Regions from separate parts of the Paenibacillus sp. FSL R10-2734 genome, predicted to be linked through region 3. Evidence: riboswitches for the same ligand, from Rfam matches in the RefSeq annotation. Region 3 holds a riboswitch; each other region holds the start of a gene.
What was found. Region 3 has a riboswitch for cyclic di-AMP ahead of NSS67_RS02570 (ubiquitin-like domain-containing protein). Riboswitches for the same ligand answer to the same signal wherever they lie in the genome.

Region 1 (10,171 bases), 1.2 Mb from region 3:
CCAGTATGGGAAAAAGGTTGAATAAAGAAACGCAGCTTAACATCGTTAAAGAAGCGTTGGCTGGTATTAAGGTGGGGGTATTGGCTCGCATGTATGACATCCATCCTGAAACCATTCGTAGTTGGATAAGAGATCATCGTGACTTCATCCCTGCTGAAGAGATTCCGTTTGCTGACGAGCACCTCCAGGAGCTACAACGGCTGCAAGAGGTCGAACAGCGGTACGAAAAGGCGGTTAAGGTGCTCGGGGAGAGGGAACTCGAGCTTGAAATCTTACGAGAACTGCTAAAAAAGCAAGCCCCCGCTTATCTGAAAAACTCGAAGTAGCAGAACCATTTATTAAGCGGGGAGAACCAGTAGCAGTGGTTCTGCGCATCTTAGGCATTTCGGAATCCACCTATTATGACCGCAAAAAAAGAGCGAATGTTGCACCATCTGAACGCCCTACAAGAGGCCGACGTGGCCGTCCAGTGCCCGGATACTCTTATACGTATGAGGGCGAACGCATATGCGACGAACAGATAAATCAATGGCTTCTTGAACTGATTGAAGGTGAAGAGTATGTTTACGGCTACAAACTTCTCGCAAAATGTATTCAGGATAAATACAACGTGAAACTAAATAAAAAGAAGTCTTACCGGTTATGTGACGAGCTAGGCATTCTTCAAAAACCACGCCAGCGAGTCCAGTCACATCCGCGTAGACTGCCGAGAAACCGTATCGTTACAAGCTCTAATCAACTCTGGCAAATGGATATTAAGTACGGCTACGTCAGTGGTTTGGAGCGTTTCTTTTTTGTGCTCAGTATCATTGATGTGTTTGATCGCGTTGTTGTCAAACAGTACAGAGGGCCCGCTTGTGAAGCTAAGCACGCCGTTCAGACGCTTTGTTACGCCCTTCAGAGTCGGATAACAGCAGGTGAAGAGATACCTACGATTCGTACAGATAACGGCCCTCAATTCACCAGTAAACTATTTGGAGATATGTGCGAGAGCCTAGATATTATCCATGAGCGCATACCCCCAAGGACACCAAATATGAATGCCTACATTGAGTCTTTCCATAGTTTGATGGAACGCGATCTGTTCCGTATAAGGGACTTTAGGACATTTGAAGAGGCCTATGAATCGCTTGACCAGTACATGGATTTCTACAATAACCGAAAAATGCACGGTAGTTTAAAATCGAAACCTCCAGCCGTGTTTTCAGCGTGGGTTAAAACACTAGAGGATTCTTCAGCATTTCATAGAGCGATGTAATTGCTCGAAAGAAAGAGTAATTCTACGTCTGCAGTATTTTTGGTGGACAGGACTCCGGATTAAGGGGGTCTAGCCGGATTTGCAGGAATTTATACTCCACTCCTCCGCGTATCCTTAAAAGATGTACTTTTGCAGGTTTATTCACCGTGCATCAACTGTATCAACGGGGATCGTTACTGCTTAGGCAACCATCAAACGAGTAGCTTCTTTAAGACACATCGTGCCGCTTACACCTTTGATCAAGCCTTGCATTTACGTAAAAGAAGAGGCTGTCCCATAAGTAGCATTCACTACTTTTGAGACAGCCTCTTTTATTACGCGATGATTCCCTTACTCCGAAATGAACTTAATGATAACCATGCCGAAAAAGACAACAGTCATAAATGCGGTCATTCCGAAAAATCCATTCATTAAATCGCCTAGATCATTGCGGGGTTCTTCGTTGATATGTTCTCGTGGGTCCCGTGCTTGCGCGTTGACATCCATAGTTTCTGCCTCCTTACAGGGACAATGCCTGTATAGTTAAGATGCAAATTAAGTTGACTATTATGAAATAAGTCATTGACATTTAATGCGCTTTCTTTAAGTATACCGAAAGGCAAGGGAGAATGTAAAGGAAAGAGTAATATAAAAAAATTAGCTTGAAAGCAATATAATTGCACGTGATATTTCACATATCCCTCAAAGATATGTTATACTGGAAATGTGTCGGTAAGTGGTAATTTGGTTATCATATTACATGAAACAATTTATTAACTTATATTTTCGGAGCAGCTTCCATAAACTAAGCTTTGGCTTGGAATTGAGTATTGCTTCGTAAAACTTTAGAGGAGGAACAATATCATGGCTATCGTGAACGTGTCTGACCAAACCTTTAGTAACGAAGTGGAAGGTCAAGGTACTGTAGTAGTAGACTTCTGGGCTCCTTGGTGTGGTCCTTGTAAGATGATTGCTCCAATCTTGGACGAATTGTCCACAGAACTGGGAGACAGCGTAAAAATTGCAAAATTGAATGTGGATGAGAATCCGGAAACGGCTTCCCGTTTTGGAGTTATGAGTATCCCAACCCTGATCTTCTTCAAAGATGGTCAACCGGTAGATAAAGTTGTGGGATTGAACTCCAAAGAATCCCTGAAAAATATCGTAGCTAAACATCAATAATTGTTAAATGCTACTGTTCGGGCCTCGGCCCTGCCACTCAGCGCCTTCGGTTCATTCCGGAGGCGTTTTGTGTGCTGAATGCCAACTAATCATGGGTCCAATTTAGCTGGAGGGGATCATTTTGGACAACATCCGTAACAAACTAGCTTTATTACCTGACTTGCCCGGGTGCTATCTGATGAAGAATCAAGAAGGCACCATTATTTATGTGGGTAAGGCGAAGGTACTTAAGAATCGGGTTCGCTCTTATTTTACAGGAAGTCATAATGGTAAGACTCAGCGGCTTGTCGCTAACATTGCTGATTTCGAATATATTGTTACGTCCAGCAACATGGAAGCGCTCATTCTCGAGTGCAATCTGATTAAGAAGCATATGCCGCGTTATAACGTTCTTCTGAAGGACGACAAGACATTTCCTTATATAAAAATAACGAATGAAGCTCACCCGCGCCTTGAAGTTACACGTCGGGTGATTAAAGATAAAGCAAAATATTTTGGACCTTATCCTAATGGTTATGCAGCACAGCAAACGAAAAAGCTTCTCGACCGTATGTATCCACTCCGTAAATGTGGTGTGATGCCGAAGGAGGTCTGTCTTTACTATCACATGGGCCAGTGCTTAGCACCGTGTGAAAAGGAAGTGCAGAAATCCGAGTATGAGCGAATTACACAAGAAATCGCTGCTTTTCTTGGTGGAGGCCATGAGGCGGTTAAGAAGGATTTGCAGCAGAAGATGCAGGAAGCTGCTGAGGAATTGTATTTTGAACGGGCGAAGGAATTGCGGGATCAAATTATCCATATTGATGCGTTGATGGAAAAGCAGAAGATTAACACCACGGATACGAAGGATCGTGACGTATTTGGTTATGCGGTAGATAAGGGATGGATGTGTGTACAGATTCTGTACATGAGACAAGGGAAGATGATCCAGCGACATTCCTCCGTCTTTCCGTTCTATGGGGAAGCTTATAGTGACTTTATGTCTTATGTGACCCAGTATTACAGTGATAATCCGGCTCTGCCGCAGGAGATTCTGCTGCCGGATGTGCTTGATGAGGAAGCTGTAGCTGATAAAGAAGCTAAGCAGCAGATTGTCATTGCTGCTCCAGCCGAAGATGATTTACAAAAAGGGGATGATACCCCTGAATCGGCTGAAGAAGCTGAGGCACGTGAAATCGCAGCTGCGGAAGCATCAGAAGCAGGCGTCGTTGATGCAACTGGTGGTGCGTCTATTTTACAGGAATGGCTCGGCATCAAGGTGCTGGTGCCACAGCGTGGTCTCAAGAAGCAGATGGTTGGTATGGCTTGTCAAAATGCACGAGTCGCTATCGACGAGAAGTTCCGACTGATTGAACGGGATGAAGAGCGTACCTCTGGAGCTGCAATCAGCTTAGGCGAGAGCTTGGGGCTTGAACGTTTGAGCCGCATCGAGGCGTTCGATAACTCGAACATTCAGGGGACCAATCCGGTTTCTGCAATGGTTGTCTTCATTGATGGCAAGCCCGCGCGAAAAGAGTATCGTAAATATAAGGTTCGTACAGTAGTGGGTGCGGATGATTATGGAACGATGCGCGAGGTCATTCGGCGGCGGTATGAGCGGGTACTGAAAGAGAATCTTCCGATGCCGGATCTTATTGTGGTCGATGGCGGTAAAGGACAGATATCTTCTGCCATTGATATTCTGGAGAATGAGCTGGGATTGTTCATTCCAGTCTGTGGTCTCGTCAAGGATGATAAACATAAGACGGCTCAACTTTTGGTTGGTGATCCGCCAGAACCTGTCACGCTGGCTCGGGACAGTCAGGAATTTTACCTGTTACAACGGATTCAGGATGAGGTGCATAGGTTCGCTATTACCTTCCACCGTGAACAGCGTGGGAAGTCCATGGTTACCTCTAAGCTGGACTCCATACCTGGTATAGGTGAGAAGCGACGCAAGGCGCTGCTTAAGCATTTTGGATCGCTCAAGAAAATTAAAGAAGCCTCTATAGAGGATTTCCGATCACTTTCTATAGGAGAAAAGCTGGCTAGTCAAATTCTTGAGGCGCTCAAGGATGAAGAGCCATCGACTTAGAGCATTAGGAATGAAAGAAAGCTGTATAAGCAAATTAAAAAGGTGTCATAGCAGGGTTCTGCTGTGACACCTTTTTTGTATCATCATCGGGTATCCACCCGTTACTTCTTTAACTTACAGATGTCGGTTCAACCGGCTTAAGTTCTGGTTTCTGCGGTGGGTTAAATCGATAGACGATATAGCCAACTATGAACGGCATGATAATCGCAAAGATACCTGCCCCTACATTCACGCTCTCTTTCATAAAGATCAGCGTAGCACCCATCAGAATGCTGTCAAACACGACATGACTGAACATGACGGCAATAAAGCCGTAACGAAGGAAAATATAGCTGAAGAGCAGCCCGATCACGGTCAGCTCAATGGGACGGGTGCTGATGGGATAGATCGGATATAACGTATGGCCAAATGCCCAGACCAGCGTAGTGATCAGGCATGCGATGAACGTGCTCCGGAATACCTTTTTCAACACGGGGATTCCGAAAAAGCGATAAATGGCTTCCTCGGATAAACCAGCGAGCCATGCGACGATGGGCAGCAGCCAAGCATATCTCATGTTGTAAGGAGATTGGGTAGCGTCAGTAGTAGACCAGTTGTTCAAGGTAAATGATAATATGATGAACATAAGGGTCTGCACCCCTAGCAGTACGAATGCCCAGATGTATCCGGCACGGATACTATCCAGCACATACTTTCCGTAGCCTGGCTCTTTGGCGCGTGGCCAAGGGTTCATTCCTTCTTCCTTTTTCCATAGGCCGTCGCCTCCAACTAGGGAGAAATAGAGCAGGGAGGACATTAGCAGGCTATACAAGGCATAAATGATGAACATAATGAAGGAGGTTATCTGAGCCTCAAGCCCTTCACCTGTGGATTCAGGTAGCATATTATAGGTGCTGATCATCATGATTACAAAATAAGCCGAGCTTAGGAATACTCCACGCTTAAAGGAGGTATGCTCCCTTCTAAGTATGCTGTAGATGAGTGCCAGAACTCCTACAGCTAGTGTAGGCAGGCCATAGCCGAACATAGTAAGCTTTTCCGCAAGAGAGGTCTGATCCTTCACGTAGGAGGTATGCCAGGCTGGAGCTGAGAATCCGGCTTTAAAGCTGGATACCTGCTCACCATTGAAATCGAAATAATAGTGTAGCAAGGATTCGCCGATCTGAACGGAACGATCTGTATACACGAGCCCGTGGTTTCCCGTATTATTGGATTCAATTTGCAGCTTGGCGGGATTCACATTCCATTCCTGAAGCCAGGGACGGGCAAGATTTTCTTTTTGTGCTAGAGACAAAGCAGTACCCTTGTCCTCTTCTTTTGCGCTAGTGGATACATTGCTTGGTAAGCCTGCAGCCGATCCTTCTGCACCTTGTGTGAAGGCGACTACTGCGCCAGTATACATATTGAGGTCAACGGAGATCAGTGGCTCTTGTTCCGCTGAAGGACTAAGTGTTACACGAAAGATGTCAAAAGGATATCGTTGATCCAATTTCTTTTTTGTATAGTCCTCCAAAAGCTTCTCGCGGGACATATAACCATAAAAGGAAGAGTCCGTATCGTACAGTACATTCCACTGATCGGTTGGTGCTTTGGTGTAGTTCAGCTTTTGTTCTGCGAATGATATGGCTTTGTCGCGGGCTTCCGCCTTACTGATGACAGTAGTATCTTCCCCGGCAGGGCTATTTAGCACCGAGGGAGCAATTTGAAACATAATAAATAGAATAAGACCGATAATGCCCGAGATGATGAGCCTCTTGGAGAGGGCACGTTGCTGTAAGGGCTGGCCAACGGGATTCATGTAACGCCTCCTTGTAAACTGACAATGTTATGTACCATTATAGTATTAGTGCCATGATAGTTACAAAAATCATCGTATATTCTTTTTATGGGTAATAGAGATATTATAGAATAGGTAGCTGAATATATACCATGAATTTAAGGTGATTATTTCTTCGTTTTTCATGAAAATCGATGCAATTGCAGGGAAAACACGGAAAAGTGATGAGAAAAGGCACTCTTAGTGGTACATCCTCTCCAAACCGCATTTTTCATATGAATCACCATTAATAGTGTCTTTGTGATTTATCGAAATAACATATATAATTTGTATGCAATTGTATATAGCCGAATTTCAGGTGAAAACGGGGGAACCATAAGAAGTAATGAAAAGATGAGTATACGCCATAGGCGTTGTCTTTATTCATCAGGGGTGAATTTCGTTCTAGGAACGAATAGGGCAGCCTGCACAGTCCGAATCCGTCAGCTAACCTCGTAGGCTAATTTACTGCAGGAACCAAGGGTAGCATTGGTTTTCCAGTGCTTTTTTTGTTGGAATTCTTTAAATTTTGATAAGAGGGTGAGCGTAGTGGCTTCACAGTTTCGCAGGGTTTCTGAATCAAAGTTCCTGAAGCTCTCTCCGCCTCAGATTATGGTGCTTGGTTTTGCATCGATCATTCTGATTGGAGCCTTGCTGCTAATGCTTCCCATTTCGAGTACCAGCGGGAATGCTGTTAGTTTTATTGATGCGTTGTTTACTGCAACATCGGCCACCTGTGTGACAGGACTTGTGGTGCTGGACACCGGGACGACATTCACCATTTTTGGGAAAACCGTAATTATGGTGCTTATCCAGGTGGGCGGCTTAGGTTTTATGACAATGGCCACCTTATTTGCCATGATGATGAAACGCAAAATCTCCTTGCGGGACAGACTGATCCTACAGGAAGCAATGAACCAAGGTTCTATGGAGGGAATTGTTCGATTGATCCGGAGAGTACTCATTTATTCTTTGGTCATTGAAGGCTGTGCAGCGGTACTTCTGTCGATACGCTGGGCATTTGATATGCCCCTAGGAAAAGCCATTTATTTTGGGATATTTCATGCGGTATCCATGTTTAATAACGCTGGATTTGATATTTTTGGAGATTTCCGGAGTTTAACCGATTATGTATATGACCCGCTTGTGAATATCGTGGTGATGTTTCTGATTGTCTCCGGCGGTATCGGTTTTATTGTCATGTCTGATCTGGTGGAGTTTCGTGTAAAACGTAAATTATCTTTGCATAGCAAAGTTGTACTCTCTTCCACTGCAGGGCTTATTCTTATCGGCGCTTTGGTTATTTTTATATTTGAATTTACGAATCAGCGCACACTGGGTAATCTAAATTTCGGCGGCAAAATATTATCGGCATTCTTTCAGTCTGTATCGCCCCGAACCGCTGGTGCCAACACAGTGGATATTGCCGGACTGCGGCAAGCCTCACAGTTTTTTATGGTTATTCTTATGTTTATTGGTGCATCTCCGGGATCAACGGGTGGCGGGATCAAGACTACAACCTTTACGATAATGATTGGTGCAGTAATAGCGATGCTGCGCGGGCGTGAAGATGTTGTGCTGTTCCGTTATCGATTGGCGCAGGAGCGTATCTATAAAGCGTTGACGTTAACTTTACTGGCGTTACTATTGGTCCTCTCTGTGTCGATGTTACTGTCCACAACAGAGGATAGTAATTTCTTAGCAATACTATTCGAGACGACCTCAGCCTTTGCTACGGTGGGACTAAGTATGGGGCTGACACCTGAACTGTCTATCATCGGTAAGATTCTGATCTGTCTGACGATGTTCGCGGGTCGGCTAGGTCCATTAACATTAGTGTATGCGCTTGGACCTAAACAGGGTAAACCATTGTATAAGCATCCAGAAGGTAAAATAATTATTGGATAGGAGTTAATCCGAAATGAAAGCACAGCAATTTGTAGTAATCGGCTTAGGCCGCTTTGGTTCAAGCCTTGCACTTGAGCTGATGGAAATGGGCTACGAGGTGCTCGGTATTGATCATCATGAAGAGCGCGTGGAGGAAATGAGCGATCACCTGACTCATGCGGTAGTGGCAGATGCTACAGATGAGGAGATTATGCGCTCGCTTGGCGTACGGAACTTTGACTGTGGGATTGTAGCGATTGGCGACAATATGGAGCGCAGTATTCTGGCGGCAATTTTGTTAAAAGAGGTTGGAGTTAAGTATGTAGTAGCCAAGGCGATCTCGATCCTTCATGGTCGTGCGTTGTCCAGGCTGGGCGTAGACCGGGTTATTTTTCCCGAGCGGGATATGGGAATTCGTGTGGCGCATCAGCTCGTGACACCCAATTTGCTGGATTATATTGAACTGTCCAAGGATTATAAGATCGTCGAGCTAACGGTTCCGTCCTGCATGAACGGGAAAAGCTTGTCAGATTTAAATACAAGAGCGAAATATGGCTGCAGTATTGTTGCCCTAAACAGAGATAGTGGAATTATTGTTGCTCCAACCGCTCATGATCATTTGAGTGAGGGCGATGTTATGGTACTCATTGGTTCTAATGAAAGTATTGATCGATTTGAGAATGAGGTTGTAAACAAAGATTAATAGTAAAGCCCTCGGTCCTATCATGGGACGGAGGGCTTTTTTTGAATTTAGGTTGCACGCAGATGCAGATATTACTTCTCTTGTTCTGTCAGAAACATCTCTTCTGTAACTTGCACCAGACTACGAGCTGCTGTGCTCAGGCTGCCGTCGTCACGGTAAATCAAGCAGGTCGTTCGTTGGGTTTGCTCCAGCTCCTTAATATGCAGAGATACCAGCCCGCCGCCGTTCAGTAGCTGCGGACGCAAATAAGACTTAGGCAGTAACGCGGCCACATTGACCGTCGGAAGCAGCCGTACGATGGCTTCGAAGGAGTCGATCTCCATACGTACGTCCGGATCAATTCCGCAGCGCTGGAACAGATCGTCCGTTAGGCGGCGGTACCAGGTGCCTTTGGAGAAGAGGATCATAGGCAGTCGGGACAGATCATCCATGGTTAGCTTGGAAGATTGATTCAGAGGATGATGCTCAGAAACGACCAATCGAAGTTGATCCTCAAACAGAGAAATGCAGCGCAGTCCAGGCTCCTGAATAGAGGAAGCGATCAGACCGATATCTGATTTTCCTTCACTAACAGAGGAGACAATCTCATGCGTTCGGCCCGTGATCAGCTTCAGCTCCGCTGTAGGGTATTTCTCCATATATGCGTTGACAAGAGGTGGCAGAGTAGTCTGCAGTGAGGTAAGAGACGCCCCTAAGGTGACCAGCTTTGGCTCGCCTTCTTTGTATTTAGACAGAGCCTCTAGAAATTTAGAGCGCTGCTGCCGTTGTTCAAGTGCGTAGGAATAAGTGAGACGCCCAACCTCGGTTAACTCCAGGCGCTTGCCATAACGATTAAATAGCGCGACACCCAGACGTTCTTCCAGCTTGGAGATTTTGCGAGATAGGGCAGGCTGGGACAGATTGAGCTGGCGTGAGGCCCGATTTAAGCTGGAATGCTCCACGACCGCCGCAAAAACATCTAAATCGTCAAACATATTTATGTTCCTCTCGTAGTGCAATCTATAAACAGTAGTGATGAAATTCATAGCGATGAAGACGACACAGCTTGCTCCAGAAGGGAATAAAAAGTTTTGTCGGAAAATGTTGTCAATCTAAATGAGAATTATTATCATATAAAATCTATTCTTATGCGTTTATTGTATAACGATTAATAATTAGATTGCAATTCCCTTATAAGGGAAAAAGGAGTAACATGAAAAGTGACACAAGATATTCACATTTTGTGAAAAAGAAAACAAAGTCCGGGAAACCAAGGGATAGCGGTTAATAAAG
Region 2 (10,171 bases), 3.4 Mb from region 3:
GGATTGGATAAACAGTCATGTGAATGAAACGATTGTTATTGAGAAGAAAGAGCTGCGTGATCTGGATAAAATTCATTTTAATCTAGAGGCAGTGGAGTTTCGGAGTGCGGAGGATGTTATCGATGATTATCTGGGGAGTGCATTAATATTAAAAGGATTTGGCAGCACTTTAAACGCCGATGGTGAGCTAGTATCGCTACCACACTCCACCTATGACTTAGCTATTGATGGACTTCGTATTGAGGATATAAGTGATCGTAAGGCGGAAATCACTACAGACAGAGCTAAATATATTCTTTCAGTGGATTAAACAACTTGCGATGACAGCAAAAGAGCCCACAGTAAGCTGCGGGCTCTTTCTAAGTCTAAATTACTCTTCTCCAATGATCTCCACTTCAGTTTCCAGCTCCACGCCAAATTTATCTTTGACAGTCGCTCTTACATGGTGGATTAGACCGATATAATCACTGGCTGTAGCATTATCTGCATTCACTATAAATCCAGCATGCTTTTTGGATACTTCAGCACCACCAATTCTTGTGCCTTGCAAACCGCTTTCCTGAATTAACTGTCCTGCAAAACGACCTGGAGGACGTTTAAAGACACTCCCGCAGGATGGATACTCCAGTGGCTGCTTTGATTCACGCAGGTAGGTTAGTTCATCCATTTTAGCTTTGATGGTTAATGCATCTCCGGTAGTCATAGCAAAGTTGGCCTCAAGCACGATATACTCACCGCTTGCGAATACGCTTTTTCTGTATCCCCATTGCAGCTCATCACCTTGAAGAGTCACCAACTGTCCGCTCTTAGTTATAGCCAGCGCACTATGCAGCACATCTTTTACTTCTCCGCCATAGGCACCTGCGTTCATGTAAAGTGCTCCACCAACCGTTCCAGGAATGCCGCAGGCGAACTCCAGACCCGTAAGCTCCATATCCAATGCATATTTGGAAACATCAATGATTTTGGCACCGCATTGAGCATACAAGAGATTATCGCGAATTCCCATTTCAGTTAGTCCTGCCGTTTGCAGAACGATCCCACGCACACCGCCATCACGGATAATCACATTGGAGCCGTTCCCAAGTACCGTCAGTGTTATCCCATTCTGTTCAGCATATGTAACGATCTTTTGAATTTCTTCATAAGTAGCTGGTGCTGCCAAAATATCAGCTTTACCGCCCATTTTGGTATACACGTGATCTTTTAAGTTCTCATGACTCTTCACTATTCCTGCAGTCATTAGCTTTTGTAGGTCATCTTGAATTTTGTCAATATTCATGTTCATGCTCCTTTAACCATGTATAAATGATGGTTCTTGATCTATTTTAAATTATGATATCGATGAAATGCAGGCAACCACAACTGTAACAACGAACAGGCTCCCTTGTCAATGACGGGAGCCTGTAGTCGTATGATTTACATATTAGTATGAAACAATCTGTGCCTTTATAACCCTATACATCCGATGAGGCCATTTGTTTACGATATTCGAGTCTACGTGAAGCTCTCTCCTCTTCTTTAATACGAGGACATCTGTAACAATAATCACCGTCAATAGTAAGATAGTGTAGGCAACAGCGATTACGGAGTTGTATCGTAGCTTCAGAATCTGTAAGACTCTCAACGTTACGTACAGTTACTAGAAAAGGATTTCTTGATAAGCCGAACACTTCAGCGGGTAAACCGTGCATCAAGTAATGATAATCTTCTCGCAGCTGCTGTAATTGATTACAATCGCTAATTTCTTTTTCCCAAACCTCAAAATAGTAATTGAACTTTGTAGGCATCTGTCCCCAAACCTCTCCAATGGCGAGGCCGCAAACTTCAGATATAAGTCGAATCAAAGGTGCTGCTGTATCCCTATAGAACGTTGTTAGAATTTCTTTGCACCAATCCTCCCGCTCCCTTTGATGGGTAGGAGCGGGAATAAACCGAACCTCTTCCACTGAGAATGTAATCCAACAGGAGCGCTCCGTAGGTACAAGATGAAGCAATAAATTAGATAAACTTAGATCCAGTGCTGAGGAGTATTTTGATAACGAATATTGTAAAGAAAGGGCAACATTTGAGAACCAATTGGCAAAGTAAGCGGCAACGACCTTATCATCTAAAGCCTTCAGCAGTGGACCATAACATTGAACAAAGGCTTTAAGGTTTTCTTCCTCTGTCAATTTCATTGTCGAAAACGAATAAAGTGCACCCTCCGGCGGAGAAGAATGAAGATCTAGTCGAGACTTGATATCTTCCATCATCTTCTGAACTTCGATCATTAAATCATCACTCCTCTTCACAGCTTGATAAAACTGAAATGGTTACTATTACACCGCTTTATAAGCTGCAAGCTCGTAAGGAAGACACAACGGCACACCCGTACGTGGATCAGGAACAATATCTGCTTCAATTCCAAATACTTCGCGTAGCACATCTGGTGTCATTACTTCAGTAGGGGAACCTTCACTAATCACACTACCAGACTTAATAGCTACCATATGCTGCGCATAGCGAGTAGCATGATTCAGATCATGCACCACCATGATAATCGTACGTCCCTCTTCCTCATTCAGCTTTTGTAGAAGTTGAAGAACTTCAAGCTGATGGGCCATATCAAGAAAAGTTGTTGGCTCGTCTAGGAATAGAATGTCTGTCTCTTGTGCCAATGCCATAGCGATCCAAGCGCGCTGACGTTGTCCTCCAGATAGACGGTCAATCGGTCGATCATGGAAAGGCTCCATTCCAGTGACGGAAATAGCGTTGGAGATAATGCTACGATCTTCTGCTGTCATCGTTCCAAACCCTTTTTGATGCGGGAAACGGCCATAGCTAACCAGCTCGGACACTGTTAAACCATCAGGAGCCGTTGGGTTTTGCGGTAGAATCGCAAGCTGACGAGCGACCTCTTTTGTAGAGAAATTATGGATCGATTTGCCGTCCAGCATCACGCTTCCGCTCTTCGGTTTCATGATCCGGGCCATGGTTTTGAGGATGGTTGATTTACCAGAACCGTTTGCGCCTACAAGCGCTGTAATTTTCCCCGTTGGAATGGTCAAGTTCAACCCTTTAACAATTGTAGCTTCCGCATACCCGATACTTAATTCTTCTGTATTCAAACGTTCTGACATGATTTACAACTCCTTAAAAGTTTTATGGAGCTAAGCTCCTAGATTGAACTACATAGTAAAACTCGCTTGATAAGCATACGCGTTGTTTTACGCTTTTGATTTAGCGAGCAAATATAAAAAGTAAGGTGCGCCTATAATCGCAACCACAATACCAGTAGGAACTTCTGCAGGTTGTAACACCCATCTTCCGATCGTATCAGCGGTAATCATTAGTAGTGCCCCTGTAAAAGCACATGTAGGTAACAGAATCTGATGTCTTGGGCCTACTAGCCTACGAGCTAGATGAGGAGCAATTAGACCGACGAAGCCAATACCTCCGCTTACAGCGACACAAGCGCCAGCAAGTGCTACCGCTGTTACAAGAAGCATAATGCGTTCCTTCTCTACTCGCATACCAAGTCCTACTGAAGTATGATCACCTAGATTCAAAACATTAAGAATCCGGGCTTTATAGAAGGCGAACGGTAACAGAATCGCTATCCAAGGAAGTAGAGCAAGTACAAATCTCCAATCTCCACCCCATATTTTCCCGGCGATCCATGTAGCTACAAACTGATAGTTATTAGGATCAAGGCGTAATGCTAACACTAGTTGAACTGCATTGATTCCTGCAGCGACTGCAATCCCAATGAGTATCAGCCGTGTAGGGGATAGACCATCCTCTTTCCGATAAGCAAGGATATAGATTAGGGCTGCGGTTAAGCCAGCTCCTCCAAGCGCCAATAGCGGGAGTACAAATATAGGAGCTGCTGTTGTTGCCGGAAAGAAGGAGATAAAGATGATCACCGCAAAACCAGCACCAGCACTTATTCCCAGCGTAGCCGGTTCAGCTAGTGCATTTCGCGATAGGCTCTGTAGGATACATCCAGAAACTGCAAAGCCTGCACCGACTAACAATGAAATGACTATGCGTGGTAATCTAAAATCAAATAAAATAAGCTTTTGCTGATGTGTTCCATCACCCATTAGAGTATGTAAAACTTCCAGTGGCGATAGACGCATAAATCCAGTATTCATGCTGATTATAAATACTACGATGATCAATATAGCAAACAGTGATAACACTGTTATTCCTTGTGAGCGGCGTTCTTTTTCATACGGAGAAAGGGTAAACTTAGGCATCATAGTTCCCCTTTCCGCTTACTCGCTAAGTAAATGAAGAAAGGTACACCAATAAGTGCGATTAAAGCTCCAAGCGGCGTCTCATAAGGTGCATTAATCATTCTAGCGGCAATGTCCGCAAAGAGAATCAATAAGCTCCCGAGAATGGCCGAGCAAGGAATTATCCAGCGGTAGTCTACTCCGACCAAATAACGCGTAACATGCGGAATGATAAGTCCTACAAAAGCAACAGGTCCAACGGTTGAGACTGCACTACCCGCTAGAATGACCACAACAATCATACAAGCCACCTGTACTAATCTCGTCCGCTGTCCTAGACCAGCCGCCACTTCCCTTCCTAAGCTAAGCAACGTGACCGATCGAGATAACATCAGGGCTGCGATTAATGCCACCACAACCCAAGGGAATATAATCTTTATCTGAGTCCAGCTTGCCCCGCCCATTCCACCGGCTAACCAGAAGGCTATATCCTGGGATAAGTTGAAGAGGATGGCTACGCCCTGACTAATCGCGACTAGTAGTGCACTGACTGCTGAGCCTGCGAGCGTCAAACGTAAGGGTGTCAGTCCATTATAGGAGAGAGACCCAATACCGAACACGATCAATGAGGCTGCGGCTGCACCGATAAAGCAAAACAACATGAGAGAAGTAAATGAAAGTGAAGGTGCAAAGGCAAATACTAATGCCAGCGCTACACCTGCCCCCGCATTTAATCCAAGCAGACCTGAATCCGCAAGCGGATTTCGTGTCATTCCCTGCATGATTGCCCCTGCAACTGCAAAGCAAGCACCGACCAAGGCCCCAGCTATTGCACGGGGTAATCGTAGTTCTCTAATCACTTGATGCTGCTGAAGATCTGGATTAAATCGAAATATGGCATCCCATACTGTTGTTAACTTGATATCTGCTGCACCTAGGGAGACAGAAAGTGCCAGTCCAAAAGCTATGGCAGCGAGGCCAAAAATGATGATACCAATTGCAGATGCCGGCCTCGAATGTAGAGCTTTTTCCTTTTCTAAATTCATCTTTTGGTGTGTGGATTCTGAGGGTGTATCCATAAGTCGTCTCCTTATTAAATAGCTACAACGTTTTAGATGATAACAACAATCATTCTCATTATCGCAAAAATATTTAATATGCACAATGGAGAAACATTTTTCTACATTAATGAGTAGTTTATAAAAAAATGGTGCAGATCTTTGTATCCTTAGATACTTAATCTGCACGCATTTCTCACACCGAAATGAAAAGCTCATTAACGGTGAATTACAAGCTCTTATTTCACAAGGTTTTCCAATACATCGTCAATGATTTTGGTACCTGCATTCGCACCACTGTATAGCCAGCTGCTTGTTGAACTCATTTCATGCACGTTCCCTGCTTTTACAGCCGGAATACCTTTCCAAATTGCACTATCCAGAATTTCTGAACCCTCAGTTTTATCACTATTCACTAAGAAAATATGATCTGCTGTCAACTCAGACAACTTCTCAAGGGAAATGGGATTCCAGGTTGCTCTTGTTCCTGCTGGAATCTCTGTGACTAGGTTAGGTAGGGTGACTCCAAGATCTGTATACAATACAGCTCCACTACTGCGAGTCTCGTCAACAATGTAGAAGTTCTTTTGCACTAGCCAAAGAATAGCTACAGACTCTTTTCCAATAGATCCTGCAAGCTTTTCTTTTGCTTCTGCTGCTTTCGCTTCATAATCTTTAATCGCTTGTTCTGCCTCAGTGGTCTTGTTAAGGATCTCACCGATCTTGAGCAGCGATTTACGCCAATCTTGATTTAGTTCGTCTCCAATAACATAAGTAGGTGCAATCTTATTCAATTGATCATAAATACCATTCTGTACAGAAGACTCTGACGGAATGAGAATTAGATCTGGTGCAAAGCTGGTTACAGCCTCAAGCGGAAGGTCGTAGCTTATCGTAGGAACATCCTTCAATTCAGCGGATAGATAATCTTGAACACCATTAGGCACTGACCATTGTGCTACTGGAGTTACCCCTAGTGTTACCAAAGAATCTTCTAAATAAGAACCCAGTACACGTTGTGGATTGGCCGGAATAGTCACTTCATGTCCCATTGCATCAGTTAATGTTCTAGGCGCTGCGGGAGCTTCTGTGGCTTCAGCAGCTGGTGCTGTCGTTGACTCAGTTCCTGCGTTTGAAGTGTTACCGGAATTATTATTACCGCAAGCGGATAAAAATAGCACCATCACCATTAATCCGACCATCGTTAATTTCATGCTTCCAAATCTTTTTCTGTTAAACAAAAACATTAAAAACCCTCCTAGTGTGTACACGCTATGTTATTCAAAGATGTTGTCTATCTTGTTTCACTTCTAAATGATATTGATTCTCATTATCTATGTCAACATATAAATTTTGAATTTTGTGAATTTGCAACAATTTCCTTCTATAAAAATACAAAAAGAGGCTATATTCCGAACGTTCCGGATATAGCCTCTCCTTAATGGTCCATTATTTATTCAAATGATATGGGACAGTCGCCACCACAACATCTTTTTGATTCATTAGATACGAGCGGATTAAAAAGCTGGTCTGATTGTGAAGCACAGCTTGCCACCAATGCTTAGTAATAAACTGTGGAATCAAAATAGTGATATGATCCGTCTCTGCTGTCTTCCACTCCACTGTATCGATAAATTTTATTAACGGACGAATAATACTGCGATATCTAGATCGAAGTACAATCAGGCGTACACCTGGATTCCACTCCACCCACCGTTGCTCCATCTTATGAATGTCTTCATCATCAAAGCCAACATACACTGCAACAACATTATCCGTAAGTGACTTGGCATAGCTGATGGAATGCAGTACAGCACGTGTTACACCGGCAACAGGGACAACAACCGTACTTCCTTTAATCACAGGTTTATCTGTATCCGGACATATACGAAGCTGATCTGCGGTGTTCAAATAGTGCTTGTGAATACGATGGAACACGAACATTACAGCAGGTAAGAAGATAAAGGCCATCCATACGCTTGAAAATTTTGTAATGATAAAAATAAGTGTAATCGTTAATGTGGTAAGCATACCGATGGTATTCACAATAAATCTTCTTTGCCAACCCGCCGGCTTTGTTTTGAACCAATGAACCATCATTCCCAGTTGTGACAATGTAAAAGGTATAAATACACCTACCGCATAAAGAGGGATCAAGCTTTCTGTATTTCCGTGGAATGCAGCTACAAGCACGGCAGACAGAACCCCTAGAAAAATAATACCATTGGAGAAGCCCAGACGGTCACCACGGACCATAAAAGCATGTGGCATATATTTGTCTTTTGCAAACATAAAGGCGAGCAATGGAAATGCTGAGTAAGCTGTATTAGCTGCCAAGAACAAGATCACTGCAGTGATACCTTGAATAAAAAAGTACAAGGTGCCGCGACCAAAGGTCGATTCAGCAATCTGCGAAACAACAGTAGCTTTTTCGTCAGGCACGATTCCGTACCAATACGCTAACAGTGTGATACCCGTAAACATAAAGCCAAGTATGATCCCCATGATCATTAAAGTCTTGGCTGCGTTCTTTTCTGCTGGTGCTTTAAAGTTTGGAATCGCATTTGATACGGCCTCTACACCTGTGAGTGCCGAACAGCCAGAGCTAAAAGCTTTTAACAGCAGAAACAAACTGACATTGGATACAGCAGCACCTATTTCAGGTACATGTGCATGCACGCCACCTAGCGCATATTTGATAATACCGGAGATGATCAGAACTACAATCGAAACCACAAACAAATACACTGGGATTGCGATGAATGAAGCTGATTCTGTAACTCCGCGAAGATTAACTAAAGTTAGAAGAATAATAACTGATACTGCAATGAGAACGGTATGATTGTGTAGACTTGGAAAAGCAGATGTGATTGCATCCGTCCCTGCCGAAGCACTAACTGCTACAGTCAGAATGTAATCCACTAATAAAGACCCTCCTGCTAGGAGACCTGTCGGTATACCAAGATTACTCTTGGCTACGATGTATGCTCCGCCTCCTTGCGGATAAGCATAAATCGTCTGCCGATAGGATAATATCAGGATGGCCAGCAGGCCCAATACGGCTAATGCAATTGGCAGGGAATACCAGATGGCAGTAAATCCTGCAGCCACTAGTACAATTAGAATTTGTTCGGTTCCGTAGGCTACAGACGAGAGCGCATCAGAAGACAGGACAGCCAGTGCTTTCACCTTGGATAACTTTTCATGATCCAGTTCGTTCGACTTCATCGGGCGACCGATCAATAATCGTTTTACCTTGCTTACCATTGTGGATACAGTTCCTTTCTTTGAGAGCGGAAACGGAGATTCCGTGCGCTGTTTTCATTGGTGGATTTCATAAATGCAGACACTAAAAATAGCATACGGAAATGATCCGCATGCTATGCATGGTCATTATCCCACCTTGCTTACGAGGTTAGCTGGCGGATTCGGGCTGTGGTATAGCCCTACGGTACAAGTCCAATTGACCCTTTCCGATTCACCCCATTGGCACAAATGCCAAGATTGGTTCCCCCGATTTTCCTAAGAAAATTCAGCGCATATTCAACTTCTCACAAGGACTAATATTAGTCTACAAAGTGTATACAGTAAAGCGTGAAAAAAAATGAAAAAAGAATGAAAAAACATCCAATAAGCGCAAATATAGCGTCTTATTGGATGCTCTCTTTCATTCTCTTTAATTATCCCTCTGCACCGTGTTTTTAATCGATTTTCATATTTCTTTTGGATCACACAAAGTTAAAAATCAAAATCCTATGCTTTCCTCTGTATCTATCTCCATCACTTCTTCTTTCTCGCGTCCGTACCATAGTAAAATACTAATCAAAGCAAATGCGATTAACGCAAGGAAAGGAATCGTAATAAATCCGAAAAAGTTCAAGTAATCCTTATTACACGGAACACCTATCGTACAAGGAAGAATTTTACTTAACGCAGGGATCTTTTGTTCCGCATAATGATAGATCGAGATACTGCCACCAATCAAGCTTAATGGAAGTACATATGGGATGATGCGTTTATCCCCTCGAAACGTCGCGATACCCAATAGGATCAACTGAGGATACATGAAAATTCGCTGGAACCAGCAAAGCTTACAAGGTTCATATTTCAATACTTCACTCAGATATAAGCTGCCGGCGACAGCTACTAATGATACAAACCAGGCCAGATACAGGCAGTTACGCTTGCAGAAAGATAGGAATTTTGTCACTTTGCCTCCACAGCTTTTGCAGCGGCGTTAATTTCAGTTGTAATCGCTTCAATGTCGAATGGCTCAGCAGTTTTTACTCCATTAATGTAGAGTGATGGCGTAGTAGTCACACCTGAGTCGCTTGCCAACTGAATGCCTTTATTCAGCTCATCCGCATAAGTGCGCTCCTTGATGTCTTTACGAAGTAATTCGTAATCAATAGCTAACTTCTCTTTCTCCGCAAGGCTTACAAGGAAATCCTCAGTCGCCCATTCTACGCTTTCATCACCTTGTTGTGCATATACAGCATCATAGAACTTCCAGAATTCATCATTATTCTGATGATATACAGATAATGCAGCAAGTGAGGCAGTCTCAGAGTCTGGACCAACAAAAGCCATGTTTACAAAGTAGAGCGCTGCCTTCCCTTCGTTGACAAAATCTTGAACAATTTGCGGTTTAACTGAAGTAGCAAATTGGGAACAGGCTGGACATTTGAAATCTCCAAATTCAACAAGTTTAACAGGTGCATCCTCTTTACCGATCCTTGGCAGCTCACTGTAATTAAAGGCTACCGGTTCTCCTGTAGTGGCATTTTTTGCAGCATCTTTCGAGGCTAACATAAACAATCCAACGAAAATGATAACCACTAAAGCTATAGAACTGATAATTAAAATTCTCGTCTTCTGCTTTTGCTGCTC
Region 3 (10,171 bases):
TAATAGTCGTTCCTTATTGCCAACGATTCAGTCGCGGACCCAGCGGATTCCATTTAGTCCGTTAAATCCGGATACTATGCTCCAAGCTCTGGCAAGTGAGGGCGTTCCGATACACTTAGCTCGATGTGCAGTATCACTTAGTTCAGGACTTGATGGTTGCAGGAAACTTTTGGAACAGAATTGGTTTGCAGAAATGAGAAATGTAATGTTACAATTAGCTAAGGAGTCCTTAGGCAAGGGCAGCTCCGCGGTAGCAACTGCTGGGCAGAAGCTGTTCAAGACCGGGCTCGCTGAACATTTGGATATCCTTTTCAGCATGTTCCATCTGTGGTTTAAAGATATGCTCTACTTCCTGTACCGTAAGCATGAAAGTATCGTTTTCATAGATCAGTTAGACTTTATTTCCAGGCATGCCCGTGGGCGGAGTGCGGAGCAATGGGTGGCTTATATGGGATTTGCTGCAGAGAGTACTAAAAAGCTGCGGTCCAATGCCAATGCTCAGTTGTGTCTGGAGCAGTTCTTAATCCGACTGGAAAGTTAAAGGATTAGTTATGATATATCCTCCGGATGTCGCTTTACCTGGAAGTATCGTTTTAACAGACGAGGAAGGACAAGCATGGATCATCAGGGAGCGGACATGCCCATAGGTTCCTTTTACCGGCAAACAAGGGGGTTAATTTTTGTACAGCGTAGTAGGTGTCCGTTTTAAAAAAGCGGGTAAAATATATTATTTTGATCCACTTGATTTTCCGATTGAACGGGATCAACATGTTATTGTGGAGACAGCACGTGGGGTTGAATACGGTAAAGTTGTCGTAGGTAAAAAAGAGGTGGAAGAATCCGACGTAGTATTGCCCCTCAAAAAAGTGATGCGTATTGCCGGAGAAACCGACGCACGCGTGGTTGAAGAGAACAAAGGGGCCGCTAAAGAGGCTTTTACCACCTGTTTAAATAAAATACGTGACCACGGTCTCAAAATGAAGCTCGTCGATGTAGAGTTTACTTTTGATCGTAACAAGATTATATTTTACTTTACAGCCGAGGGGCGCGTAGACTTTAGAGAATTGGTCAAAGATTTGGCAAGTATCTTCCGGACCCGCATTGAGCTTCGGCAAATTGGGGTGCGTGACGAGGCTAAAATGCTAGGCGGACTTGGGCCTTGCGGCCGAGTGCTTTGCTGTTCATCTTGGTTAGGGGATTTTGAACCCGTATCCATAAAAATGGCCAAGGATCAGAATTTATCGCTTAATCCAACGAAGATTTCAGGACTTTGCGGGCGTTTGATGTGTTGTTTGAAATTTGAGCATGACAATTATGAGAGTGTAAAGGAAGAAATGCCAGCGGTCGGCAAGATTGTCGTGACCTCACTCGGTGATGGCAAAGTAGTAGGACTTAATGCCGGAAGCCGTACGGTTCATGTACAGTTGTTTGAAGTGGGCAAAGTTAAGGAACTTCCAATGGATGATGTTGTCGTCAAGTAAACCATTATAAGGTTACTTTCGGGGTGGAAACTTGGAGAAGAAAAATATATTTGCACACATGCAGGATATGGAAGCGCAGATGGAAACCATGCGCGCCAATCTTGGAGAATGGAAACAGACGGTAAAAGAACTTATGGAAGCTAATCAGAGGTTAACTCTGGAGAATGAACAGCTTCGCAAAATTTTAAAGCGGGATGCACCTTTGGATCCTACCGTAGATTCTGCGGAGGCGGAAGCTCTTTTAGCTGCCGGAGAGGGAACAGAAGAGGTTGTCGGGGAAGGTTATGACAACTTGGCCCGGCTTTACCATGAAGGCTTTCACATCTGTAATGTTTATTTTGGACATTTACGCACGGAAGGTGATTGTCTGTTCTGTCTTTCTTTTCTTAATAAATGAGGATATCCAGCCGTAGGAGATTAATCCTACGGTTTTTTTTGAATTTTAGCAGCCAGTTTTGTCTCGATGATTGTTCACAGAAGTCTATGCTCAACAAAACTTTTTAGGAGATTATTACATGACGAATATTAACGATGCTTCTGCTTCTTTGTTACCAACGGAGCGGGTAGATGATTTACTAACACATGATTTACGTATTATTCAAAGTGACGAAGTATTTAGCTTTTCTATGGATGCGGTATTGCTTGCCCGTTTCGCTAGCGTTCCGCCACGTGGAAGAGTACTCGATCTATGTACAGGAAACGGTGTAATACCCATTTTGATGACGACCCGAACAAAAGCTTCTATAGAAGGAATTGAAATTCAACCCCGTTTAGCGGATATGGCTCGCCGTAGCGTGGCTCTAAATGGGCTTCAGGATCAGGTTGTGATTCATGAAGGGGATTTACGTGAGTTATATAAAGAAGCAGGGCATGGCGTATATGATGCAATAACGGTCAATCCTCCGTATATGCCGCTTAACGGCAGTGACCTTAAGCTGAACACTCATCAGGCTATGGCTCGTCATGAAATAGGATGTACACTGGAGGAGGTCATTCAAGCCTGTGTACGACTGGTTCGGACCGGAGGAAAGGTAAGTATGGTTCACAAGCCACAACGGTTGGTCGATATTATTAGTCTTATGAGAAAATATAGGCTAGAGCCTAAGATTATTCGCTTTGTACATCCACGTGCGCATTTGGAGGCCAATATGGTATTAATCGAAGCGATGCGTGACGGCAAACCGGAGGTTCGTTTACAACCACCACTCATTGTATATAATGAGGACAATCAATACTGTCCAGAAATTATGGACATCTACTACGGTGCTAAAGAGGGTAAATCATGACAATATCATGCCAAAGCAGTTTTCAGAACAATAACAATACACATAAGCAGGAGTCAACGGGTTCACTCTTTTTGGTGGCTACACCCATCGGTAATTTAGAGGATATGACCTATCGCGCTGTTCGCACATTGCAGGAATGCGATATTATTGCTGCGGAGGATACAAGACAAACTCGAAAATTGTTGAGCCATTTTGAAATTTCACCTTCCATGCTGTTCAGTTACCATGAGCATAATAAGGCTGCTAGTGGACCTGAACTTATTCGCTATATAATAGAAGGAAAAAATTTGGCTCTCGTCAGCGATGCTGGTTTGCCAGCAATTTCTGACCCTGGTGCAGACCTTGTAGCCCTTGCAATAAGTCACGGTATACCAGTAATTCCTATACCCGGAGCCAACGCAGCCTTGTCAGCTTTAATCGCCTCCGGTCTGCCTACGACTACGTTCACTTTTATCGGATTCTTACCTCGAGAACGTAAGGATATCCGTGCGGTATTAAGTCCACTTCGTTCGGCTCAAGGAACTTTGCTGTTCTACGAATCTCCACATCGTGTTATTAAGACCTTGGCTCATCTTCAAGAGGTATTCGGCAATCGCCGAATCGTGCTGGCGCGTGAACTGACGAAAAGGTATGAAGAGTTTTTACGTGGGACGATTGAGGAGTGTACGCTTTGGCTCGCTGACCATCCACCACTTGGAGAGTATGTCATCGTCGTTGAGGGTGAGAGCAAGGAAGATGCTGAAATGGCGGAATCGGCTTGGTGGCGTCAGTTAAGTATTGAAGAACATGTTGCTCATTACGAAGCAGCAGATATGCCGCGTAAAGAAGCTATGAAAAAAGCAGCCTCTGACCGGGGAGTAGCAAAACGGGATATTTATAACGCCTTATTGGATAAGGATAATGAGTAGGTGTTGTAGCGCTTGAGTGGTTTACATGAGGGGTAAATGTACTTTGTACAATTAATTTTTAATTTTATGATGTATTTGTTCATTAAGAAATACAACTAAGGTTACCAGTTTAGACTTGCAGCTCGTTTTATAAGCTTATTACGAAGCTGACGATGACATGGCTTGAAGGTGGTTCCCAAAAGGAATCCCAATATGGATCAGTGTATAGTAGAACCTCGCTTCACTACGTACTCTCACCACAGGCCTTCCGTCATCCCTCTTGGGACGGCGGGAGGAGGGGGAACACAGGGGAAAACAGAAAAAAAATACCTCCCGCGGTCACGGGAGGTCAAGGAGATATGAAAAGGTTAGAATTAACAATTTGATAAGTCCTATTATATACTATTTATTTTAGTTTGTCACAGGGGTAGGGATAGTAGAAATGCATTCATGACAAACTATTTTTCCTTTGAAGTAAGTTACATTCTCAGCGTTGCCACAGAAAATGCAGGCAGGCTCATATTTCTTAAGCATAATGCGCTCACCATCAACGTAAATTTCAAGTGCATCTTTTTCACCAATACCGAGAGTACGGCGCAATTCAATGGGAATAACTACCCGTCCAAGTTCGTCTACTTTTCTTACAATTCCTGTTGATTTCATCATAACAATCGTACTCCTCTCAAAGTTCCTAAACCGTCATTATTCGACATTGTTCACTGTTTTATGATATTTATAATACCAACGATTCCCAAAACAGTCAACCTTTTTTCATATGATAATTAAGAACTTTTTCACAAAAACTTTGAATTGCCTATAACATTCGCGAATTCTAAAAAAAGTGTAAAAATAAATTTTGTCGATTTACCAAGACTAAAAGCGTCACTATTCGACAAAGTACGACATAATTACTTATTATATACTTATATTGGTTAAAATCATATTAAACTAAAAAAAGGAGTTGATCTCATGAAGCAGCCGCTCACAGAAGAAAAGGTTTTCAAAGATCCGGTTCACAATTATATCCACGTGCAGGATACTATTATTTGGCGACTAATTAATACAAAGGAATTTCAGCGTTTACGCCGAATTCGTCAGCTGGGTACCTCGTATCTGACTTTTCATGGTGCAGAGCATAGTCGGTTTTCTCATTCCCTTGGGGTATACGAAATTACACGTAGAATCATTTCGCAATTTGAACGAAGCGGGTATAAGGATTGGATTCCTGAAGAAAGTTTGCTCACCTTGTGTGCGGCTTTGCTGCATGATTTGGGGCATGGTCCATTTTCTCATTCTATAGAAGAAGCTTTTGAAATGAATCATGAGGATTGGACTTGTCGTATAATTCTGGAGGACACTGAGATTACTGAAATCTTGCGTGATGTGGAGGAGGATTTCCCTCGCAAAGTAGCTTCCGTGATCTCCAAAACTTATGAGCATGAAATTGTTGTGAATTTGGTTTCCAGTCCGCTAGATGCGGATCGCATGGATTATTTGCTGCGTGATGCGTACTATACAGGTGTGAACTATGGAACAATCGACATTGATCGGATTTTGAGAATGTTACGTCCTTATAATGGTCGGGTTGTTGTGAAAGAATCGGGAATGCATGCGATTGAAGATTATTTAATGTCGCGGTATCAAATGTACTGGCAGGTATATTTCCATCCGGTGACACGTAGCTCTGAGATTATTTTGCGACAAATTTTCCGTAGAGCTAAGGAGCTTTTCCAAGAGGGGTACAATTTTAGTTTCATGATTAATCCGCTGGAGGATTTGTTCCGTGGCGAGGTGACGGTGAAGCAATATTTAATGTTAGATGAAGCGCTGGTACAGACGGCTTTTATGCAGTGGACGCTTGAACGAGATGAGCTATTAAGCGATTTGTGTACCCGTTTTATTCATCGTAAACTGTATAAATATGTTGAGGTGGAGAATCTCGATAAAGATATGATCACTGAAATTCGTAGTAGTTTTACGGCTGCGGGACTTCACGCAGAATATGACCTGGAGATTGATTTTCCGACAGATCTGCCCTATGATGTGTTCCGTCCAGGAGAAGCTTTCGACAATAAGCAAATTCTACTGCTTGATCGTCATGATCATCTGAGGGAAATTTCGGAGGTATCGGATATTGTGCGCTCTATAAGCGGCATTCATCGTGGCAGATATCATCTTTATTTTCCACAGGATAAACTGAGAGAAGCTCTTACACGATTACCTTCTTCTATAGCAGATATTTTTGCAAAATAACACAAAAAAATATGGGATTTTTGACAAGAAGAAAAAAACAAGGAGTGAGATATAAAATGTTTTTGTTTGACACACATACGCATCTGGATGCACCTCAATTCGACGAGGATCGCGAAGAAGTTATCGCTCGTGCTGTAGAGGCAGGAGTTAGCAAGATGATTAATATCGGATTTAATCGGGAGACGATTCCCACAACGATGAAGCTGGCTGAATCTTATGATTATATTTATGCTGCAGTGGGTTGGCATCCGCAGGATGCGATTGATATGAAAGAAGGAGATCTAGATTGGATCGCTTCTCTATGCAGTCATAAAAAAGTGGTGGCTATCGGGGAAATCGGACTGGATTATTATTGGGATACTTCTCCCAAGGATGTGCAACATGAGGTTTTTCGCAAGCAAATTGGACTAGCCCGTGAACTAAATATGCCGATTTGTATTCATGACCGTGATGCCCATGAAGATGTTGTACGGATTTTACGGGAGGAAAAAGCAAATGAGGTTGGAGGTGTGATGCACTCGTTCTCAGGAAGCTGGGAAACGGCTAAAATGTGCTTGAATCTGGGTTTTCATTTATCGTTTGGAGGACCCATTACGTTCAAAAATGCAAGAGTGCCAAAAGAAGTGCTTGCGCAGACCCCACTGGACCGATTATTGATCGAAACGGATGCTCCATATTTGACTCCACACCCCTATCGCGGGAAGCGAAATGAGAGTGCTCATGTGAAGCTGGTAGCAGAGGCGGCGGCTGAAATTAAAGGGTTAACATGGGAAGAATTGGCAAAAATAACGTATGCGAACGCACTGGAACGATTTGGGATTGTCTGAAAACGGGAGTAAAACAGGCGAAAAATAGAGAATCACCGATATATTAAACTTTTTTAATATAAAAACGGCTGAATATTACAATATTTTAACCAAATTTTTGCTTAAACGTGGTTGAATCGTCCTTTACAACATGCATCAAAACAGGATATCATCTTTTCAGTGATGTGAGCTGTGTTATAGTGACAGCCATTGATCATGGATCGTCTCGCTGAGTCTCCGTATGGAGAACGGGGGAACCAATATTGACCTGCCGCATGCCTGTATCTTGAATACGGCTAAGACGTGCCACAGGACAGTATTTGATTTCTTTACGTGGTCTTTGGGGTGAATTTAAGGGCAACCGCCATGAGCGGGTGACCTGAGATAGGGCGTCTCTCTTTCGTCCGAACCCGACAGCTAACCCCGTAAGCGCAAGTAAGAGAGGCAACCTCGTGCACAAGCATTCTCTATTCTGACATTGGAGAAGCCACGAAAGAGTCCTCAGTTGAACTCTTTTTAGGCTTTTTTATTTTTGAATAAACGGAATGTTGCCTACATACTGTTATATAACAGGGGTGGGAGTAGTTGTGCCGAGCAGGCGATCCATGAGCAGGAGACGCTAAGTTATTACGTGCGTGTCCTGTGACAATCTCAAATAGTTTCGTCAAAGGAATTCAGTCCTCATGATATACAATTGACGACGGGGCTATGTAAGGAGGATGGAGAGAATGGGCGTATTCCAACCAGAGGTATCCCATGATTCGCAGTCATCCAGCAGGTCTTTCGCATTACGGTGGGAGCAAGTAAATACTCGGGTACTTTTACTTGCGGGCGTGATTTCAATTGCTATCGCGCTACTTATTCTGCTGTACGTACACGGTCAAAGTAACAAACAATTATTTTTAGTAATAGACGGGCAAACACAGACGCTTCAAACGCGTGAATCACTTCTTGGTGATGTCTTGGAGAAAGAGCAAATTCCGGTGCAGCCGCATGATGAATTATCTTTTGGTTTGAGTGATGAAATAAAAGACGGTGACCGTGTCGTTATTAATCGTGCGCAGAAAATTAGTCTTACTGCGGACGGAGCAACAAAAACGTTGTATACGACCGAGGACACAATCGGTAAAGCGATTGACAAATTGGGCTTCTCCCTAGAAGGCCATGATAAGATTTTTCCTTCGTTAGAAACCACTATTTCTGCCAACATGGAGGTTAAGATTGTTCGCATCAACAAACAGACCGTTCAGCGAACAACAAACTTACCCTTCAGAGTCATCAAGACAGCAGACCCCTCCCTTACAGTGGGAACAGTTAGAGTGGCACAGGCAGGCAAACCAGGCGTCATGATTCAGCATATTGAAAAGATCTATCAAGACGGAGAACTGGCCTCTATGCGCATGATTGGTAAGGAAGTACACACGGTAACTAAAGATAAGATTATTGCCGTTGGTACTAAAGCACTTCCTAAGCCCGCTGTAGCTAAGACTACAACAACTTCCAAATCAAACACCAAAACAGTTAATGCTAGCGCTAAGGCTAATAACGTCACAAGCAAGGCTGGCGTAGACTTCGAGTACAAAAAGATGATTAAGAATGTCTCCATGACAGCATATTCGTCAGCAGAGCCAGGTATAGGTACCAAAACTGCCTCCGGAACACGAGTAACGGAAGGTCGTACGATTGCAGTTGATCCAAATGTAATTCCTATTGGCTGGTGGGTATATATCGAGGGGCTTGGATTCCGCCGTGCAGAAGATACTGGCGGTGCCATTAAAGGCCATAAAGTAGATGTCTATTTCGATTCACTGAGCCATGTGCGTAATTTCGGTCGTAAATCACGTACCGTTTATGTGATTGGACCTGTGAAACCGGAGCTTAACTAGAGCCGAAGCTTTTTGCAAATTATCCTTTGATAAGCTATAGTGATGATAACCGTTAAGGAACGCCAGATGATCATTTCGTTGATCGCAGAGCAACCGCTCATCACTTATACATTCTTTAACCAAAAGAAGAGGAGCGAAACCTCTTCTTTTTTGCTTTTTTAAATATAAGGAAATATAAGTTTTACGTTAGGAGTCAAGAGATATGATTAAGGAATTAATTGTCGTTGAAGGCAAGAGTGATACCGTCGCTGTTAAACGTGCTGTAGAAGCAGATACGATTGAAACAGGTGGCTCGGCTGTAGACCGGACCGTAATTGCAAAGATCGCGCTTGCTATGGAGCGTAGAGGGGTGATTATCCTTACTGATCCGGATCACGCGGGCGAGCGAATTCGTAAGATTGTATCCGCGAAGGTACCGGGCTGCAAGCACGCCTTCATTCCGGAGAAGGACGCAACCCGCAAGGGGGATATTGGTGTGGAGAACGCATCTCCAGAAGCGATTCGTCATGCGCTGCGGAATGTACATACCTCCTTTGAAGGAGCACCTGCTTTGATTGGACTTGATGATCTTATGGTCGCTGGAATGCTTGTACACCCACGGGCAGCTGAAAGACGTATGGCACTTGGTAATTTACTTGGAATCGGTTATTGTAACGGCAAGCAGCTGTACAAGCGGCTGGCGATGTTTGGAATCACGCGGGAGGAATTTGCCGGAGCTCTCGCCCAAATTGATCAGGGGGGCATTACTTCATGAGTGGTAGAGAGGAAATTTCGACTCCAAAACGGACAAAAGAAATTATTCAACGTTATGGATTCAAGTTCAAGAAGAGCTTAGGGCAGAATTTTTTGATTGATCAAAATATATTGGACAAGATTGTAGACGCTGCTGGGCTAGATAGCGACTCAGGGGCATTGGAGATCGGTCCTGGGATCGGAGCCTTGACAGAGCGATTGGCGCTAACAGCTGGTGCGGTAACCGCTGTGGAGATCGACCGTAGGTTGATTCCTATTTTAAGGGACGTACTTTCCCCTTATCCGCATGTTAAGGTTCGTAATGATGATGTCCTGAATGTAAATCTGCAGGAGCTGTTCAAGGAAGATTTTGCATCCGTGAACAAGGTAAGCGTGGTTGCCAATCTGCCGTATTATGTGACTACTCCGATCTTGATGAAGCTGCTCGAAGAGAAGCTTCCGCTTGATAACATCGTTGTAATGATTCAGAAAGAGGTTGCGGAGCGTATGGCTGCTTCTCCGGGAGGTAAGGAATATGGGAGCCTTAGCATTGCCGTGCAGTACTACAGCGAGCCTGAGCTCGTCTGTATTGTGCCGCGTACGGTGTTCATCCCTCAACCTAATGTTGAGTCGGCTGTAATCCGTCTGAAGGTAAGAGAGCATCCACCGGTAGAGGTTGAGAGTGAGAAGCATTTCTTTGAGGTCGTCCAAGCTTCCTTCACACAGCGCCGCAAGACGATTGCAAACAATCTCAAGGCCCGTTATTTCCCTGAAGAGGGACGTGAACGTCTGGAGGCTTTACTCGCTGAAGCCGGTATTGAGCCGACTCGCCGTGGAGAA

Region 1: another riboswitch for cyclic di-AMP. It lies ahead of NSS67_RS07815 (TrkH family potassium uptake protein); the one in region 3 lies ahead of NSS67_RS02570 (ubiquitin-like domain-containing protein).
Region 2: another riboswitch for cyclic di-AMP. It lies ahead of NSS67_RS17375 (APC family permease); the one in region 3 lies ahead of NSS67_RS02570 (ubiquitin-like domain-containing protein).

What each region holds. Positions count from the first base shown of each region.
Region 1 covers NZ_CP150170.1:1,750,365-1,760,535, forward strand. The annotation lists gene NSS67_RS07785 (helix-turn-helix domain-containing protein) at 6-326, shown strand; gene NSS67_RS07790 (IS3 family transposase) at 338-1,258, shown strand; gene NSS67_RS07795 (YqzM family protein) at 1,589-1,744, opposite strand; gene trxA (thioredoxin) at 2,102-2,419, shown strand; gene uvrC (excinuclease ABC subunit UvrC) at 2,541-4,493, shown strand; gene NSS67_RS07810 (CPBP family intramembrane glutamic endopeptidase) at 4,603-6,291, opposite strand; cyclic di-AMP (ydaO/yuaA leader) riboswitch at 6,606-6,785, shown strand; gene NSS67_RS07815 (TrkH family potassium uptake protein) at 6,922-8,217, shown strand; gene NSS67_RS07820 (TrkA family potassium uptake protein) at 8,231-8,899, shown strand; gene NSS67_RS07825 (LysR family transcriptional regulator) at 8,971-9,873, opposite strand.
Region 2 covers NZ_CP150170.1:3,954,063-3,964,233, reverse strand. The annotation lists gene NSS67_RS17410 (hypothetical protein) at 1-310, shown strand, start outside; gene murB (UDP-N-acetylmuramate dehydrogenase) at 371-1,282, opposite strand; gene NSS67_RS17400 (Fe-S oxidoreductase) at 1,458-2,273, opposite strand; gene NSS67_RS17395 (ABC transporter ATP-binding protein) at 2,322-3,122, opposite strand; gene NSS67_RS17390 (iron ABC transporter permease) at 3,210-4,244, opposite strand; gene NSS67_RS17385 (iron ABC transporter permease) at 4,244-5,269, opposite strand; gene NSS67_RS17380 (iron-hydroxamate ABC transporter substrate-binding protein) at 5,521-6,528, opposite strand; gene NSS67_RS17375 (APC family permease) at 6,731-8,548, opposite strand; cyclic di-AMP (ydaO/yuaA leader) riboswitch at 8,672-8,829, opposite strand; gene NSS67_RS17370 (disulfide oxidoreductase) at 9,027-9,491, opposite strand; gene NSS67_RS17365 (DsbA family protein) at 9,488-10,171, opposite strand, start outside.
Region 3 covers NZ_CP150170.1:551,776-561,946, reverse strand. The annotation lists gene holB (DNA polymerase III subunit delta') at 1-541, shown strand, start outside; gene NSS67_RS02605 (stage 0 sporulation family protein) at 681-1,481, shown strand; gene yabA (DNA replication initiation control protein YabA) at 1,513-1,878, shown strand; gene NSS67_RS02595 (tRNA1(Val) (adenine(37)-N6)-methyltransferase) at 1,997-2,767, shown strand; gene rsmI (16S rRNA (cytidine(1402)-2'-O)-methyltransferase) at 2,764-3,675, shown strand; gene NSS67_RS02585 (AbrB/MazE/SpoVT family DNA-binding domain-containing protein) at 4,066-4,320, opposite strand; gene NSS67_RS02580 (HD domain-containing protein) at 4,624-5,907, shown strand; gene NSS67_RS02575 (TatD family hydrolase) at 5,964-6,734, shown strand; cyclic di-AMP (ydaO/yuaA leader) riboswitch at 6,931-7,160, shown strand; gene NSS67_RS02570 (ubiquitin-like domain-containing protein) at 7,442-8,599, shown strand; gene rnmV (ribonuclease M5) at 8,802-9,353, shown strand; gene rsmA (16S rRNA (adenine(1518)-N(6)/adenine(1519)-N(6))-dimethyltransferase RsmA) at 9,350-10,171, shown strand, end outside.